DNA from 3 places in the Streptomyces sp. NBC_00285 genome. Region 3 is predicted to be linked to each of the others. Evidence: riboswitches for the same ligand, from Rfam matches in the RefSeq annotation. Region 3 holds a riboswitch; each other region holds the start of a gene.
What was found. A riboswitch is a leader RNA that binds a small molecule or an ion and turns the genes downstream of it on or off. The one in region 3 is predicted to bind cobalamin.
Positions count from the first base shown of each region.

Region 1: linked by a shared signal. The riboswitch ahead of OHT57_RS11785 (cobalamin biosynthesis protein) and the one ahead of metE (5-methyltetrahydropteroyltriglutamate--homocysteine S-methyltransferase) in region 3 are both predicted to bind cobalamin.
Region 2: linked by a shared signal. The riboswitch ahead of OHT57_RS25745 (HoxN/HupN/NixA family nickel/cobalt transporter) and the one ahead of metE (5-methyltetrahydropteroyltriglutamate--homocysteine S-methyltransferase) in region 3 are both predicted to bind cobalamin.

Region 1 is NZ_CP108055.1:2,572,198-2,577,941, forward strand. It holds gene OHT57_RS11760 (alpha/beta hydrolase) at 1-147, opposite strand, end outside; gene OHT57_RS11765 (class II aldolase/adducin family protein) at 333-1,064, opposite strand; gene OHT57_RS11770 (lysozyme) at 1,259-1,990, shown strand; gene OHT57_RS11775 (inorganic phosphate transporter) at 2,144-3,385, shown strand; gene OHT57_RS11780 (hypothetical protein) at 3,416-3,637, shown strand; cobalamin riboswitch at 3,785-3,926, shown strand; gene OHT57_RS11785 (cobalamin biosynthesis protein) at 4,027-4,968, shown strand; gene OHT57_RS11790 (cobyric acid synthase) at 4,965-5,744, shown strand, end outside.
Region 2 is NZ_CP108055.1:5,594,773-5,600,516, reverse strand. It holds gene OHT57_RS25765 (helix-turn-helix domain-containing protein) at 1-708, shown strand, start outside; gene OHT57_RS25760 (DUF397 domain-containing protein) at 715-906, shown strand; gene OHT57_RS25755 (DUF397 domain-containing protein) at 942-1,133, shown strand; gene OHT57_RS25750 (ArsR/SmtB family transcription factor) at 1,134-1,481, opposite strand; cobalamin riboswitch at 1,562-1,767, shown strand; gene OHT57_RS25745 (HoxN/HupN/NixA family nickel/cobalt transporter) at 1,797-2,906, shown strand; gene OHT57_RS25740 (nucleoside hydrolase) at 2,932-3,894, opposite strand; gene thrS (threonine--tRNA ligase) at 3,933-5,153, opposite strand; gene OHT57_RS25730 (hypothetical protein) at 5,595-5,744, shown strand, end outside.
Region 3 is NZ_CP108055.1:9,891,046-9,896,789, reverse strand. It holds gene OHT57_RS45210 (ABC transporter ATP-binding protein) at 1-319, opposite strand, end outside; gene OHT57_RS45205 (iron chelate uptake ABC transporter family permease subunit) at 316-1,329, opposite strand; gene OHT57_RS45200 (ABC transporter substrate-binding protein) at 1,335-2,381, opposite strand; cobalamin riboswitch at 2,457-2,573, opposite strand; partial or broken gene OHT57_RS45195 (short-chain fatty acyl-CoA regulator family protein) at 2,546-2,907, opposite strand; cobalamin riboswitch at 3,030-3,253, shown strand; gene metE (5-methyltetrahydropteroyltriglutamate--homocysteine S-methyltransferase) at 3,408-5,732, shown strand.

The sequences.
Region 1 (5,744 bases), 7.3 Mb from region 3:
CACGGTGAGCCGGGGTTCGCCGGGCAGCGGCCGGCCCGGTGGCGCCTTCAGTCCGGCGTCGCCGGCGATCCTCCCGGCGACGATTCCGGCCGCGCCGGCTGCCAGGGCTGCGGTGACGGCGGCGGCCGTCGCTTTGACACTGCGCACGCCTTTCAGTGTCGCGGTGGGGGCGGGGATGGGCCAGTGGGCGGGTGCGGGTGCCTGCGGCGGCCTGTGCGGGTTCGGTGGGGGCGGGCGTTTTTTGCGCAGTTCCCCGCGCCCCTTTGCGCCGTCGGCGGCCGCGGGTGCGTTGGGGGCTGACCCACCGAACGGCGCCCGGGTGACGGGACCGTTCACCCCCGCTGCCCGTACCCCCGCAACCGTTCCCCGGCCTCCGCCACCTGTTGCTCCGTCAGGAGGTTGGGGGTCAGGTCCGGGAGGGAGCGGGCCGTCAGCCACAGGTGGCACATCCACTCCAGTTGGGCCGTGCGGTCGTAGGCCTGGGCGAGGGTGGTGCCGTAGGCGATCGTGCCGTGGTTCTGGAGGAGGCAGGCGGAGCGGTCGGCGAGGGCGTGGAGCATGTTCTCGGCCAACTCGTCGGTGCCGTAGGTGGCGTACGGGGCGACACGGACGGGCCCGCCGAGCGCGCCGGCCATGTAGTGGATCGCCGGGAGTTCGGGGACCAGGGTGGAGACGGCCGTGGCGTGCACGGCGTGGGTGTGGACGACCGCGCCGGCGTCGGTGCTGCGGTAGACGGCGAGATGCATGGGGAGTTCGCTCGTGGGGACCAGGCTGCCGAGGACCTGGGTGCCGTCGAGGTCGACGCCCGTCACGTCGTCCGGCGTGAGGCGGTCGTAGGGCACACCCGACGGCGTGACCAGGACCGTGTCCCCGACGCGCACCGAGACGTTGCCGGAAGTGCCGACGACCAGTCCGTCGGAGACGGTGCGGCGGGCCGTGGCGACCAGTTCCTCCCAGGCGTCGGCCTCCTCGGCGTGCACACCTCTCCCCCACGACTCGAACGCGTCCTGTGCGCCGGCTCCGACGCCTCGTACGTCCCGCGGATCCTGCTGCTCCTCAGCCATGCCGCGATCCTGCCAGCCCGCGGTGCCGGGCCGCCTCGGGCCGGGGCACTTCGGGTCGGAAGCCCGGTCTCCGGAAAGGCTCATGTCGGCATACACACCTTTCTTTTGTGGCGTGGCCTGAGATCGTCCGTAATGCATTACCTTTCCCGTACTCTCTGGGCTTTGTCCTGCACGACGCCATTCCCGGGGGATTCATGGCCTTTCACCGAACCCGCGCCCTGGCCGTGTCCGTGGCCGCGCTCACCGTGGGCGGCATGGCGCTCGCCGGGGCGCCGGTCTCGGCGGCGGGGCTGCCCAGGGGGCACGACGTCTCGTCGCACCAGAAGAACGTCGACTGGCCGAAGGCCAGGGCCGGGGGCGCCGAGTTCGTCTACGTGAAGGCGACCGAGTCGACCGACTACCGCAATCCGCACTTCGGGGAGCAGTACGACGGTGCGCGCGGCGCGGGCATCATCCGCGGCGCTTATCACTTCGCGCTGCCGGACAAGTCGTCGGGCAGGGCACAGGCCGCGTACTTCGTGCGCAACGGCGGCGCCTGGTCCGCGGACGGCTGGACGCTGCCGCCCGCGCTCGACGTCGAATACAACCCGTACGACAGGAAACACAAGTGCTACGGCCTGAGCCCGGCGGGCATGGTCGACTGGATCAGGTCGTTCAGCGCCGAGGTGAAGCGGCTCACCGGACGCCGTCCGGTGATCTACACGACCGCCCACTGGTGGAACACCTGCACGGGCGGCAGCGGCGCCTTCGCCTCGAACCACGCGCTGTGGGTGGCCCGCTACCACTCGGCGGACGCGGGTGCCCTGCCTGCCGGATGGTCGAACTGGACGATCTGGCAGTACGACAACAGCGGCGGCCTGCCGGGTGATCAGAATCTCTTCAACGGGTCCGCGAGCCGGCTGAAGAAGTTCGCCCGGGGGTCGTAGCCCTGAGGCACCTGGGCCGTGCGGGGTCAGGAAGGTACGACATACCGAAGGACGCTCACTCCGGTCACCGTGCGGCCCTGCTCAGTTCATCTTCCGTTCACCCAGGTTACCTACGTTCAACTCACCAATGACTTCGAACGATTGCCTGGGTAAATGGAAAACTTCTCGCTGATCCTCGCGATTGTGGTTATCACCGCACTCGCGTTCGATTTCACGAACGGTTTTCACGACACCGCCAACGCGATGGCCACCACCATCTCGACCGGTGCACTCAAGCCCAAGGTCGCGGTGGCCATGTCCGCCGTGCTGAACCTTGTGGGCGCCTTCCTCTCCGTGGAGGTCGCCAACACGATCTCCAAGGGTCTCGTCGACGAGAGCGGCATCCGTCCCGAGGTCATCTTCGCCGCACTGGTCGGCGCGATCCTCTGGAACCTGCTGACCTGGCTGGTGGGTCTGCCCTCCAGTTCCTCGCACGCCCTGATGGGCGGTCTGATCGGCGCCACCATCGCCTCGGCCGGCACGGGCGCAGTCCACGGTGACGCGCTCGTCACCAAGGTCCTGATCCCGGCGATCGCCGCGCCGATCGTCGCGGGCGTCGCCGCCATGCTGGCCACCCGCCTCTCGTACAGGCTGGGCAGGAAGGCCGACGGCAAGGCCGCCGCGAAGGGCTACCGCACCGGGCAGATCGCCTCGGCCGGCCTGGTCTCGCTCGCCCACGGCACGAACGACGCGCAGAAGACGATGGGCATCATCACCCTCGCCCTGGTCGCCGGCGGCGTCGTCGCACCCGACTCCGACCCGCCCACCTGGGTCATCCTCTCGGCGGGCCTCGCCATCGCGCTCGGCACCTATCTGGGCGGCTGGCGCATCATCCGCACCATGGGCAAGGGCCTGACCGACCTCCAGCCGCAGCAGGGCTTCGCCGCCCAGACCAGCGCGGCCACCGTCATCCTGGCCTCCTCCCACCTCGGCTTCTCCCTCTCCACCACGCACTCCGTCTCCGGTGCGGTGATGGGCGCGGGCCTCGGCCGCAAGGGCGGCATCGTCCGCTGGTCCACGGCCACCCGCATGCTGGTCGCCTGGTGCCTGACGCTCCCGGCGGCGGCCCTGGTGGGCGCCCTGGCCGAGTCGGTCACGAACCTCGGCGACGGGGGTACGGCGGCGGTGGCGGTCTTCCTCATCGCCTCCAGCGCGGCCATCTGGAAGATCTCGCGGCGCGAGATCGTGGACGCGTCGAACGTCGTCCCCGACGAGCCGGCCGGCGTGGTGACCACGGCGATCGCCGCAGTGGCCCCGCCGCCCACCGGCACGCCGGCCGAGGGCCTCACGGCCACGATCCTGGCCCCTGCCACTGCCACCGCTTCGGAGCCGGCCGCCCCGCCGGCCGCCGTCTGAGCCCGCACCCCGCGCTAAGGAAGCCTCACCATGAAGATCGACTGGGAAGCGCTCGGCTCCGTCTTCGGCGTCAGCCTCGTGGTCACCGTGGGCCTCGTGGCCCTGTTCACCCTCGGCATCATGGGCCTCTCCCGTCAGGAGAGGGCCACGGCCCAGGGTGACTCGGCGGCCCTCGCGGTCACCGGCGCGTACGCCTGCTTCGCAGCCTGCGCGGCGGCGGTGGCGTACGGGATCTATCTGATCGTGGCCTGACGGCACCGATCGCCCGACGGCCGGGCGGGTACGGAACTTCTGGTTCCGTACCCGCCCGGCCGTCCGTGTGCGGCGGGTCCGCCGTCCCCCGGACCGGCGGTGTGGGGTTCTGCACACTCTCCCGCCGCAGGTCAACAGCAAGTTGACTGCCGTTCGGGTGCGTGGTGGACTGCCGGAGCCATGTACGACGGCAGCAGAGGAAGCCGGTGCAAGTCCGGCGCGGTCCCGCCACTGTGACCGGGGTAGGTAGCCCCGGGAGCCAGGAACTCTCGCCGTCGGTCTCGTCGAACCAGGGCGTGGACACCCTGAGTGAGGACATATCGCGATGCCCGCCTGCCCTTCGAGGTACAGCACCAGCAAGCTGCCCGACCCCACGGCGGGCTGACCCCGTGCGTGCCGATCGCGTCTTCGCGTACGGCGCCGCCGCCGGACTTCTCGGGGACCTGCTGCTCGGCGATCCGCGCCGGGGACATCCGGTCGCCGTGTTCGGGCGGGCGGCCGGGGCCGTGGAGCGGGCGTTGTGGCGGGACCACCGGGGGTGGGGCGCGCTGCACACCGCCGTGTGTGTGGGTGGCGCGGTGGCGCTGGGCGCCGTCGCGGAGCATGTCGTACGTCCGTCCCGCACCGCTTCCGTCGTGCTCACCGGAGCTGCCACCTGGGCCGTCGTGGGCGGGACTTCGCTCGTGCGGGAGGCCCGGGTCATCGGACGGGCGCTGGAGGCCGGGGACGTCGAGGCGGCCCGGGACCGGCTGCCTCATCTGTGCGGGCGCGACCCTCAGGCACTCGACGCCGACGGGATCGCCCGGGCGGTGGTCGAGTCCGTGGCCGAGAACACCTCCGACGCCGTCGTGGGCGCCCTCGTGTGGGGCGCCGTCGGCGGGGTGCCGGGGCTGCTCGGGTTCCGGGCCGTGAACACGCTGGACGCCATGGTGGGGCACAAGTCGCCCCGGTACAGGCGGTTCGGGTGGGCCTCCGCCCGGTGCGACGACCTCGCCGGGTGGCCGGGGGCGCGGCTGACCGCCGTACTCGCCGCTGCCGCGGGGGACAGTCCTCGGGGTGCGGTGCGGGCCTGGCAGGAGGATGCCGGCAGGCATCCGAGTCCCAACGCCGGTCCTGTCGAGGCCTCGTTCGCCGGCGCCCTGGGTGTCCGGCTCGGGGGGACGCTGTCGTACGCGGGGCGGGTCGAGCACCGGCCCGTGCTGAATCAAGGAGGGCGCGCTGTCGCCGCCGCCGACATCGAGCGCGCCGCACGGCTCTCGCGGCGTGTGGGGCTGCTCGCGCTCGGCGTCGGTGCCGTCGCGCGGATCGTCGTGAAGGGACGTGGGGCATGAGCGGTGGGGGGCTTCTCGTCGCCGGTACCACCTCCGACGCCGGCAAGAGTGTCGTCACCGCCGGGATCTGCCGGTGGCTGGTGCGGCAGGGAGTGAAGGTCGCGCCCTTCAAGGCGCAGAACATGTCACTCAATTCGTTCGTCACGCGCGAGGGCGCCGAGATCGGGCGGGCCCAGGCCATGCAGGCGCAGGCCTGCCGGGTGGAGCCGACCGCGCTCATGAATCCCGTGCTGCTCAAGCCCGGTGGCGAGCAGAGCAGTCAGGTCGTGCTGCTCGGCAAGCCCGTGGGCGAGTTGAGTGCCCGGGGGTATCACGGGGGGCGGCAGCAGCAGCTTCTGGGGACCGTGCTCGACTGTCTCGCCGAGTTGCGGGGCACGTATGACGCGGTGATCTGTGAGGGTGCCGGGAGTCCGGCCGAGATCAATCTGCGGCGCACCGACATCGTCAACATGGGGATCGCCCGCAATGCCGGGCTGCCCGTGCTGGTCGTCGGGGACATCGACCGGGGCGGGGTGTTCGCCTCCTTCTTCGGCACCGTCGCGCTGCTCTCCCCCGAGGACCAGGCGCTCGTCGCCGGGTTCCTCGTCAACAAGTTCCGGGGGGACGTCTCGCTGCTCGAACCCGGGCTCGACATGCTCCACGGGCTCACCGGGCGGCGCACCTACGGGGTGCTGCCGTTCCGGCACGGGCTCGGGATCGACGAGGAGGACGGGCTGCGGGTCTCGCTGCGCGGGACGGTCCGGGAGTCCAACACCGCTCCGCCCGTCGGCCAGGAC
Region 2 (5,744 bases), 4.3 Mb from region 3:
ATGCGTGATCCCGACATCAGGGCCCTGTCCCACCTCTACGGCGAGACCGACGAAACGGCTATCGGCAAACTGCTCGCCCTGGCCAAGGCGGACCGGGAACGGCGCAAGGCCAGGGGCTGGTGGAACCAGTACCCGCAACTGACGGCGCAGATCGAGTACGTGGCCCTGGAGGACATCGCCACGGAACTCCGCACCTGGCAACTGGCCTTCGTACCCGGCCTCTTGCAGACCCCTGACTACGCCCGCGCCCTCGCCGTCGGGAACGGGTCCTGGGACGATCTCGACGAAATCGAGACCTTCGTCGAGGCGAGGATGGCCCGTCAGGCACGGCTGGGCGGCGACCGCCCGCTACAACTCTGGGCGTTGCTGCATGAGGGGGCCGTGCGCCAACTGGTCGGTGGCCGGGATGTCATGCGGGCTCAACTGGAACACCTGCTGGAGGCGGCGCACCTGCCCAACGTGCGTGTCCAGGTCGTCCCGTTCATCGCCGGGGCTCACCCCGGGATGACCTGTGCCTTCACCGTCGTCTCGTTCGCCGAGCCCGGCGCTCTGGACGTCGTACAGGTGGATACTTCGTCGACGAAGGTCTGGTTGGAGAGCGAGACTGATGCCGCACACCACAACGCGACCTTCGACCGCATCACGCGGCTCGGGCTGGCGCACAGCAACTCCGTGAGACTCATCGACGACATCCGCAAGGAGATGTAGGACACCGTGTCCCACTACGACTTCAGGAAGTCCTCTTACAGCAGCGGCGACGCACACGGCGAGTGCGTCGAAGTCGCCCGCAACATACCCACCACCGTGGCCGTCCGCGACACCAAGCACCCCGACGGCCCGGTACTCCTCGTCCTGCCCGGCGCCTGGCGCCCCTTCCTGGACTCCCTGCACAGCGAACGGGCCTGATCACCCCGCACCACCCGCCACAAGGAGCTGTGAGCGTGCCGCACTTCGAGTTCGTCAAGTCCAGCCACAGCGGCGGCAACGCCGGCCAGGAGTGCGTCGAAGTCGCCCGCAACATACCCGCCACCGTGGCCGTCCGTGACAGCAAGCACCCCGACGGCCCGGTCCTCCACCTCAACCCCGGAACCTGGCGCCCCTTCCTGCGCTCGCTGCACAGCGAACAGGCCTGATCAGGACACCTGCTCCAGCAACCCCCGTACCCCCTCGTCCACCACCGAGTACCGCACGACCCGCCCCTCCTTCTCCCCCGCCACCACGCCGGCCGCCCGCAGCAGCCGCAGTGCCTGGGACACGGCGGGGTCGTTCATGCCCGTGGCGATCGCGAGGTCGGAGACGGCCAGGGGGCCGGTCCGGTGCAGGGCGAGGAGCAGGGAGAGGCGGTTGGGGTCGGCCAGGAGGGCGAACCGGTCCGACCAGGCGCGGACATGGCCGGGGTCACCGATCGCGGCGATGGCGTCGCACACCCGGTGTCCGTCGATGGTGCGGCGGTCCGCGCGGTCGGCCGGGACGAGATGCATGGGGGTCATCCTCGCAGGCGGGCGGTGTGATCTTCCATACCTGCGCAACTATGCAGCTATGCAGGAGACGGTTCGCACCCCTACCGTGGTCGAGCCGTGGTGCTCGGGAAGCCGGTGACGACCCCTCTGGGGTCCAGACCGGCGCGGCCCTCGCCACTGTGATCGGGGAGTTCCCCTCCCATGTCCCTCGCGGGACAGCCACTGGCCGTCAGCACGAGGCCGGGAAGGCGGGCAGGGAAACGTACGACCCGTAAGCCAGGAGACCGGCCACGGCAGCTCACGCGTTCATCCACGAGGTGCTGGAGTGACCACCGTATGACCGACCCTGCCCTGCCCGAGAGCGCCGCCGCCTCCTTCCGCTGGCGCCGCGAGGACACCGTCAAGACGGTCGGTCTGATGGCCGCGATCGCCGCCCTGCACGTCGTAGCGTTCGGCATCCTCTTCCTGCTCGTCGTCCCGGAGCACTACGAGGTGGGCGACAAGGCCTTCGGCATCGGACTCGGCATCACCGCCTACACCCTCGGCATGCGGCACGCCTTCGACGCCGACCACATCGCCGCGATCGACAACACCACCCGCAAGCTGATGGCCGACGGAAAACGGCCGGTGTCGGGAGGGTTCTGGTTCGCGCTCGGGCACTCCAGTGTCGTGGTCCTGCTCGCCGCACTGATCGCCGGCGGCACCCAGCTGGCCGGCAAGGTCATGAACGAGGGCTCAAGTACCCACCAGGTGCTGGGATTTCTCGGTACGACGGTCTCCGGTTCGTTCCTCTACGTCATCGCCGCCCTCAACCTGGTCGCCCTGCTGGGCATCCTGAAGGTCTTCCGGGCGATGCGGGCGGGGACGTACGACGAGAAGGAGCTGGAGCAGCATCTCGACTCGCGCGGCTTCATGAACCGGATCCTCGGGCGGCTCACCAAGTCCATCACCCGGCCCGGCCAGATGTATCCGCTGGGCTTCCTCTTCGGGCTCGGCTTCGACACCGCCACCGAGGTCACGCTGATGGTGATGGCGGGCTCGGGGGCGGCGGCCGGGCTGCCCTGGTACGCGATCCTCTGCCTGCCGCTGCTGTTCGCCGCCGGGATGAGCCTGTTCGACACCCTCGACGGCACGTTCATGAACTTCGCCTACCAGTGGGCGTTCTCCAACCCGGTGCGCAAGGTGTTCTACAACCTCGCCATCACCGGGCTGTCCATCGCCGTCGCGTTCTTCATCGGCACGATCGAGCTGGTCGGCGTCCTGCACGACAAGTTCGACCTCAGCGACGCCCTCACCACCTGGATCGCCGACATCGACCTCGACAACGTCGGTTACATCATCGTCGGCCTGTTCGTGGTGGTGTGGGCGGCGGCGATCAGCTACTGGCGGCTCGCGAAGGTGGAGCAGCGGTGGACACCACGGGCCGCCGAGGCGACGGCCGACTGACGCCCGACGCCGCTCCCTGCCGCCGCTAGACCCCCTCCACCGCCGTCAGCCACAGCTTCACGTAGCGGTCCACGTCCACGCCCAACGCCACGTCCACGAGGGTGACTTCGCGCTCGCCGCCGTGGATCTCGGACTCGCCGGGCCGCGGGCGGCGGTCGACGACGGTCTGGCCGCGGGTCGGGCCGGGGGCCAACGAGACCTCCACCGGGAGGAGTTCGGTGCTCAGGCCCCCGGGGTCGACGACCGCGCAGACCGCGCCCGCGTCGCCGAGGCCGCCGGTGGGGGTGGGATCGCCGGAGGTGGCCGGGTCGCGGTGGGCGAGGAGTTCGCCCGCCATGCGGAGGGAGGGTTCCGAACTGGCGCGCAGCCGCTGGACGTCCGCCGCCGGGACGATGACCCGCTCGAAGACGTCCAGGCCGTACATGGTGATCGGCACGCCCGCGGTGAGCAGGACGGCGGCCGCCTCGGGGTCGTGCCAGACGTTGAACTCCGCGACGGGCGTGGCGTTCCCGGTGGCCACCGCGCCGCCCATGAACACGATCCGCTCGATGTTGCGCACCACTTCGGGGTGAGTGCGCAGCAGCAGGGCGATGTTCGTCAGCGGCGCGGTCGGGATCAGGGTGACCGGCCTCGGCGAGGCGAGGATCTCCCGCCTGAGCAGCGTCACCGCGTCCACGTCCACCGCCACCCGGGTCGGCGCGGGCAGCCCCAGGTCGCCCATGCCGTCCTGCCCGTGCACGTGCTGCGCGGTGCGCACGGGCTCGATCAGCGGCCGCGCGGCGCCCCGGGCGACCGGGATGTCACCGGCCCCGGCCTGCTCGAGGACGGTCAGCGTGTTGCGGACCACGCCGTCGACGTCGGTGTTCCCGGCGACACAGGTGACCGCGCGCAGATCGATGCCGGGATGCCGTACGGCGAACAGCAGGGCCAGGGCGTCGTCGACACCGGTGTCGCAGTCGATGATCACCGGGATGGGCTGACCGGTCACGGCGTGAGTCCTTTCGTCACTGGCGTACGGGACCGACCTTACGCAGCCGCCCAGAGTTCGGCCCCGCGATCACCGTCCCTGGCGGCGATCCGGTCCAGCAGGTCGTGGACCGGCACCGCTCCGGGCCTACGGCCGTCCCGCAGCCGTACGGCCGCGCAGTCGGCGTCGGCCTCCCGCTCGCCGATCACCGCCTGGTACGGCACCAGGCGCGCGGCGCGGATGCGGGCGGCGAGGGTGCCGTCGCCGGGAGCGGCGAGTTCGGCCCGGATGCCGCGCGCGAGAGCCTGCCGTACGACGTCGTGGGCCTGTTCCTCCTGGGCGTCGGACACCGGCAGGACGACGAGCTGCACCGGGGCGAGCCACGCCGGGAACGCGCCGCCGTGCGCCTCGACGAGATGCGCGACCAGCCGCTCCACGCTGCCGATGACGCTGCGGTGGACCATGACCGGGCGGTGCTTGGCGCCGTCGGGGCCGATGTAGTGGAGGTCGAAGCGTTCGGGCTGGTGGAAGTCGATCTGGACGGTGGACAGGGTCGACTCGCGGCCCGCGGGGTCGGTGATCTGTACGTCGATCTTGGGGCCGTAGAAGGCGGCCTCGCCCTCGGCCGACTCGTACGCGACGCCGACGCCGTCCAGGACCTCCTTCAGGAGGGCGGTGGCACGGTCCCAGAGGTGCGGGTCGGACACGTACTTGCCGCCGTCGCCCGGGAGCGAGAGGCGGTAGCGGCTCGCCCGGATGCCGAGGTCGTCGTAGGCACGGCGGATGAGGCCGAGGGCGGCGCGGGCCTCCTCGACCGCCTGCTCCAGGGTGCAGAAGATGTGGGCGTCGTTGAGCTGGATGGAACGGACGCGGGTGAGACCGCCGAGGACGCCCGACGGCTCGGACCGGTACATGCCGCCCAACTCGGCCATCCGAAGCGGGAGTTCACGATAACTGTGCGACCTGGACCGGTAGATGAGGGCGTGGTGCGGGCAGAGACTGGGCCGCAGGACGACCTCCTCGCCGCCCAGCCGCATCGGCGGGAACATGTCCTCGCTGTAATGGTCCCAGTGCCCGGAGATCTCGTACAGCTCCCGCTTCCCGAGCACCGGCGAATACACGTGCCGATACCCGGCGGCCCGCTCCGCCTCCCTGACGTACTCCTCCAGGACATGCCGTACGACGGCCCCGTCGGGCAGCCAGTACGGCAGCCCCGCGCCCATCAGCGGGTCGGTGTCGAACAGATCGAGCTCACGGCCGAGTCGGCGGTGGTCGTACATGCGGGTCTCCCTCGGGGTGGGGGGCGAGGGACCGGCGGGAACGACGAAGCCCCGGGGCACTCGCCCCGGGGCTTCGGACTGCGTCAGCGGTCAGCGCACCGGGACCTGCTCCGGCGTCGTCGTGATCGACGGGACTGCTTGGGCGCGCTGCATGAGAGGACGGTAGCGGGAGGCGCGGAGGCGGCGCGAAGGGTTTTCGCCCGGACCGCGCGGCCCGGGTCCGGGGCGCACGGTTACCGGCCGGACCACACCCACAGATCCGCGCCGCACACGCACGGCCACCGGCCACACCCGCAGATCCGCGGCGCAGGGTTTCGCCGGGCCGCACGCGGTTCACCGGGGAACGGCGTACCAGTGCACCGCACCGCGTGCACCGCACCGCGTAACCCGTACGGCCCGGACCGCTGGTGACCCCGTCGAACCCGGTGGTCACTTGGAGACATGACCCCGCCCCGTGCCTCCCACGTCGCCGCCTGCGTCCTCGCCCTCGCCGGTCTCCTCGCCGCCACCGGCTGTTCCGCGCTCTCCACGCCGCCGGCCGCGGCCAAGCCGCCGATCACCCCGCCCACCAGCGCGGCCCCGTCCAAGAGC
Region 3 (5,744 bases):
GGCGGTGCGGGATGCGGCCCAGGGCGACGACGTCCTGCACGGTCAGCTCGGTCTGGGTGTGGGCGTGCTGTTCAACGGTGGCGATACGGCGGGCGGTGGCCCGGCGGCCGACCTCGGCCAGCGGGCGCCCGTCCAGGGTCACCACTCCGGCCGTGGGCGCGAGGACCCCGGCCAGCAGTCTCAACAGAGTTGATTTTCCGGAGCCGTTGGGGCCGAGCAACCCGACGGTCTCGCCGGGGCGCAGGGTGAGGGTGACGTCGTCGACGACGACCTTGTCCGCGAGGTGCCGTACGACGCGGTCGGTGTGCAGGCTGATCATGCCGTTCTCCGTCCGCGGTAGAGCACGACGACGAACGCGGGGACGCCGATGAGGGACGTCACCACGCCCACCGGGACCTCCTGGGGGTCGAGGGCGGTACGGGCGAGGGTGTCGACCCACACCAGAAAGACGGCGCCGGTCAGCGCAGTCACCGGCAGCAGGCGAGCGTGGCCGGCACCGGTCAACACGCGGGTGGCGTGCGGCAGGACCAGGCCGACAAAGCCGATCGCGCCGGCGCAGCTCACCAGGGCGGCGGTGAGCAGCGCGGTTGCGCAGAGCAGGACCAGGCGGGTGCGGGTGACCCGGACGCCGAGTCCTGCTGCGGCCTCGTCGCCGAAGGCGAACGCGTCGAGTGTGCGGGCGTGCCCGAGGCAGACGGTCAGGACGACGGCGAGGACCGCCGTGCACAGCAGCACCTGTCCCCAGTCGGCACCGGTGAGCGAGCCCAGCAGCCAGAACAGCACGCCCCGGGTGGTCTCCGCGTCGGCCGAGGTCAGGACGATGAACGAGGTCAACGCGGAGAACAGCTGCATGGCAGCCACCCCGGACAGCACCACCCGGTCGGTGCCGGCGCCCAGGGTGTGGCTGAGCAGCAGCACCAGGGCAAAGGAGAGCAACGCACCGAGGAAGGCGCCCGCCGACAGGGACACCACTCCCCCGCCCACCCCCAGCACGACCACGGCGACCGCTCCCGTGGAGGCGCCGGAGGAGACTCCGAGTACGAAGGGATCAGCCAGGGGGTTGCGCAGCAGCGACTGCATCACCGCCCCGCACACGGCCAGCCCGGCTCCGCAGACGGCGGCGAGGAGCGTGCGTGGCATGCGCAGGTTCCACACGATGCCGTCCCGCAGCGGCGCCAACCTGCCCTCGCCGAGGCCGAGATGGGCCGCGACCGACGCCCAGACGTCTCCCGTGGAGATGTCCGCCGGGCCGATGGTCACGGCAACGGCGATCGACGCGAGCAGTGCGGCCAGCCCGGCGCCCGTCAACAGCGGTGTACGGACGCTCACTTGGCTCACTTGTCCAGTCCGAAGTCCCGCAGACCGGCCGCGACCTCCTCGATCCCCTCGATCGTTCGGATGGACGGGTTCATCGCCTGGCCGGACAGCAGGACGTATCGCTTCTTCTTCACAGCGGTCAGGTTGCGGGTGGCGGGGTTGGTCTCCAGGAAGCGGATCTTGGCCGCTGCGGTCTCCGCGGTCTGCTGCTTGCGGGTCAGGTCACCGATCACGATGACGTCGGGGTCACGGTCGGCGACGGTCTCCCAGCCGATCTGCGGCCATTCGTCGTGGGTGTCGGCGAAGGCGTTCCTCGCACCGACGGCACGGGTGATGGCGCCCGGCGCGCCGCAGCAGCCGGCCAGGTACGGGGACTGGGAGTTGGCGAACCAGTACATCAGGGAGACGTCCGAAGCGCGCAGTCCGGCGGTGGCCGTCCCCACCCGCTGCTTCAGCGAGGCGACGAGCTTCTCACCGCGCTCTCCTACTCCGAACGCCCGGGCCAGGTCCCGTATCTCGCCGTAAACGGCGTCGAGGGTGAGCGGCTCGCTGCGCGATCCGTCGCCGCCGCTGTCGTTGTCCTTGCCCGCGGAGCAGTCGGACGGCGAGACGTACGTGGGCACGCCGAGCTTCTCGAACTGCTCGCGGGTGGCGACCCCGCCCTTGCCCAGAGTGGAGACGAACGAGGCGGTCACGAAGTCGGGTTCGGCATCCAGGACCTTCTCGAACGAAGGCGCGTTGTCCGCGAGCCTCGGCACGGACGCGTTGGCCTTCCCAAGGCCCTTCATCACCGGATCGGTCCATGTCGCCGTACCCGCCATACGGCCGGCCAGGCCCAGGGAGAGCAGGATCTCGGTGGTGCCCTGGTTGAGGGAGACGGCCCGCTTCGGGGCCGACTTGAGGGTGACCTTCCGGCCACAGTCGTCGATGGTGACCGGGTAGCCGACGGCTGAGGTCTTCTGTGACTTCACGTCTCCGCCGCCGGAGGAGCCACAGGCGGTGAGCAGCAGGGCCGACGCCATCAGAAGCGCCGGAATACGGTGAACGGTGCGGAGCACGGGCATGCCTTTGGGGTCGGGGCTCGTACGCGGAGCCTGGCCTACGGACGTTCCTCCGCGCCGGGGCGCGGCGGTGCCAGCAGGTCTTCGGACTCGGGTTCGTCCGGCCGGGGCGCCTTCCCGGTCTCCCAGTGGCGTCGTGCCCCGCCCGTCCCCCTCACCGCTGCGCGTCAGTTCCGGGTTCGCACCGGATTCCCTGGCCTCGGTTGTGGCTCGACTGGCCCGATGAGGCTATCGCAGTAATCGCCGGGGCAAGTCGTGTGGCCGGTCACGGGATACGGCACGAACGTGCTGGTGTTCTGGTCGATCCGCAGCGGCTGACCGCATGGAAGCGCACGCGCTGGGGGCAGTCGAGGCGTTCGCAGACGCGGCGGCCCATGCCGATGGGGGTGGCGGCGGAGGCACTGGCGAGATCGAGGCCGTCGGAGCGGACGAGGTGGTGGGCGTAACGGATCTGGCAGCCGACGGCGGTGGCGGTGGCGGAAGTCTTGCCGGGTTCGCCCCAGCCGCAGCAGTGCAGGGTGATCCCGCGGGTCGCTGAGGAGCCTTGTCCGCGCTGCCCACCCTTGGCCCGTTTCACACCTGCTCACCCGCGTGTGCCTGCTCACCGTCCGAATGATGGAAGCAACCCTCCGGACTCAGAACCGTCCCCTTACGCTGGCTGGTGCAGCTGGTTCGCCCCGTCCGCCAGGCGGGATGCGTCGCAAGAGGGAACCCGGTGGGAATCCGGGACTGCCCCGCAGCGGTGAGTGGGAACGACCGCCGTCATACGCACTGGACCCGACGTACCGGGTCCGGGAAGCGACGGCCAGTAGATGTCCTCCGTACAGGAGGGCGTGCCCACGAGTCCGAAGACCTGCCAACTGCCCGTGTGCGGACAACTCCGGGCACGGACATCCCGGTGACCTCGTGGGCGGGTCGACGTGCATATCGAGCGGACGGCCGTGGGCCGTTTCCGTCCGGTTCGTCACACCTTCGCGCTCTCGTCCCGTCTCCGGGATCTCAGGGATTCATCTCGCGAAGGAGATCTCCGTGACCACCAAGACCGCAGCCGCGGCAGCACGCGCCACCGTGTACGGCCACCCCCGCCAGGGCGCGAACCGAGAACTGAAGAAGGCCGTCGAGGGCTACTGGAAGGGCCGCGTCACCGCCGGCACCCTCCGCGCGACCGCGGCCGACCTGCGCGCCGCCAACTGGCGCCGGCTCGCCGAGGCCGGCATCCACGAGGTGCCCACCGGTGACTTCTCGTACTACGACCACGTCCTGGACACCACTGTCATGGTCGGCGCGATCCCCGCCCGCCACCGGGTGGCGGTGGCCGTGGACGCCGACGCCCTCGACGGCTACTTCGCCATGGCCCGCGGCACCCAGGACACCGCCCCGTTGGAGATGACCAAGTGGTTCGACACCAACTACCACTACCTGGTACCCGAGTTGAGCCCTGACACGGCTTTCACCGCGAACTCCGCCAAGCAGGTCGCGGAGCTGAAGGAGGCCCTGGCCCTCGGTCTGTCCGCCCGGCCGGTCCTGGTCGGCCCCGTCACCTACCTCCTCCTGGCCAAGGCCGCACCGGGCGTGCCCGCGGACTTCGAGCCGCTCACCCTCCTGGACCGACTGCTCCCGGTGTACGCCGAGGTCCTCGCCGACCTGCGCGCGGCCGGTGCCGAGTGGGTGCAGCTGGACGAGCCCGCCCTGGTGCAGGACCGCACACCGGCCGAGCTGAACGCCGCCACCCGCGCCTACCGCGATCTCGGCGCCCTCACCAACCGCCCCAAGCTGCTGGTCGCCTCCTACTTCGACCGGCTCGGCGACGCCCTGCCGGTGCTGGCCAAGGCCCCGGTCGAGGGGCTGGCCATGGACTTCACCGAGGCGGCGGCAGCCAACCTGGACGCCCTGGCGGCCGTGGGCGGACTACCCGGCAAGCGCCTGGTCGCCGGCGTCGTCAACGGACGCAACATCTGGATCAACGACCTGTCGAAGTCCCTGTCCACCCTCGGCACCCTTCTCGGGCTCGCCGACCGGGTCGACGTGGCCGCCTCCTGTTCCCTTCTCCACGTCCCGCTGGACGCGAAGGCCGAGCGGGACACCGAGCCTCAGATCCTGCGCTGGCTGGCCTTCGCAAGGCAGAAGACCGCCGAGATCGTCACCCTCGCCAAGGGCCTGTCCCAGGGCACCGACACCATCAGCGCCGAATTGGCCGCCAACCGCGCAGACCTGGCCTCCCGCGCCAGTTCGCCGATCACCAACGACTCAACCGTCCGCGCCCGTGCCGAGGCAGTCACCGACACCGACGCCCGCCGCTCCCAGCCGTACGCCGCACGCGCCACCGCCCAGCGCGCCCATCTGGGGCTGCCGCTGCTGCCGACGACCACCATCGGGTCGTTCCCCCAGACCGGTGAACTCCGCGTCGCCCGCGCCGACTTGCGGGCAGGACGAATCGACACGGCCGGTTACGAGGAGCGCATCAAGGCGGAGATCCAGGATGTGGTCACCTTCCAGGAGAAGGCCGGCCTGGACGTCCTCGTACACGGCGAGCCTGAACGCAACGACATGGTCCAGTACTTCGCCGAACAGCTCACCGGCTATCTGGCCACCCAGCACGGCTGGGTCCAGTCCTACGGCACCCGCTACGTCCGCCCGCCGATCCTGGCCGGCGACATCTCGCGGCCCGGGCCGATGACGGTGCGCTGGACGACGTACGCACAGTCCCTCACCGACCGCCCGGTCAAGGGCATGCTCACCGGCCCGGTCACCATGCTCGCCTGGTCCTTCGTCCGCGACGACCAGCCCCTCGCCAAGACCGCACGGCAGGTCGCCCTCGCCCTGCGTGACGAGGTCAACGACCTTGAAACGGCAGGCACTTCGGTCATCCAGGTCGACGAGCCGGCCCTGCGCGAGACACTGCCGCTGCGGGCCGCCGACCACGCCGGGTATCTGGCGTGGGCAACCGAGGCGTTCAGGCTCAGCACCAGCGGAGTGCGGCCGGACACTCAGATCCACACGCACATGTGCTACGCCGAGTTCGGTGACATCATCCAGGCCATCGATGACCTCGACGCCGACGTGATCAGCCTGGAGGCCGCCCGCTCCCGCATGCAGGTGGCGCGTGAGCTCGCCGCACACGGCTATCCGCGGGAGGCCGGACCCGGTGTGTACGACATTCACTCCCCTCGCGTGCCGAGCGCGCAGGAAGCCGCCGAACTGCTGCGCACCGGCCTGAAGGCCATCCCCGCCGAGCGGCTGTGGGTCAACCCCGACTGCGGCCTGAAGACCCGCGGCTGGCCCGAGACCCGCGCCTGCCTGGAGAACCTTGTCACCGCCGCCCGCACGGTCCGCGCGGAACTCTCCACGTCCTGACCGAAAGCCCGG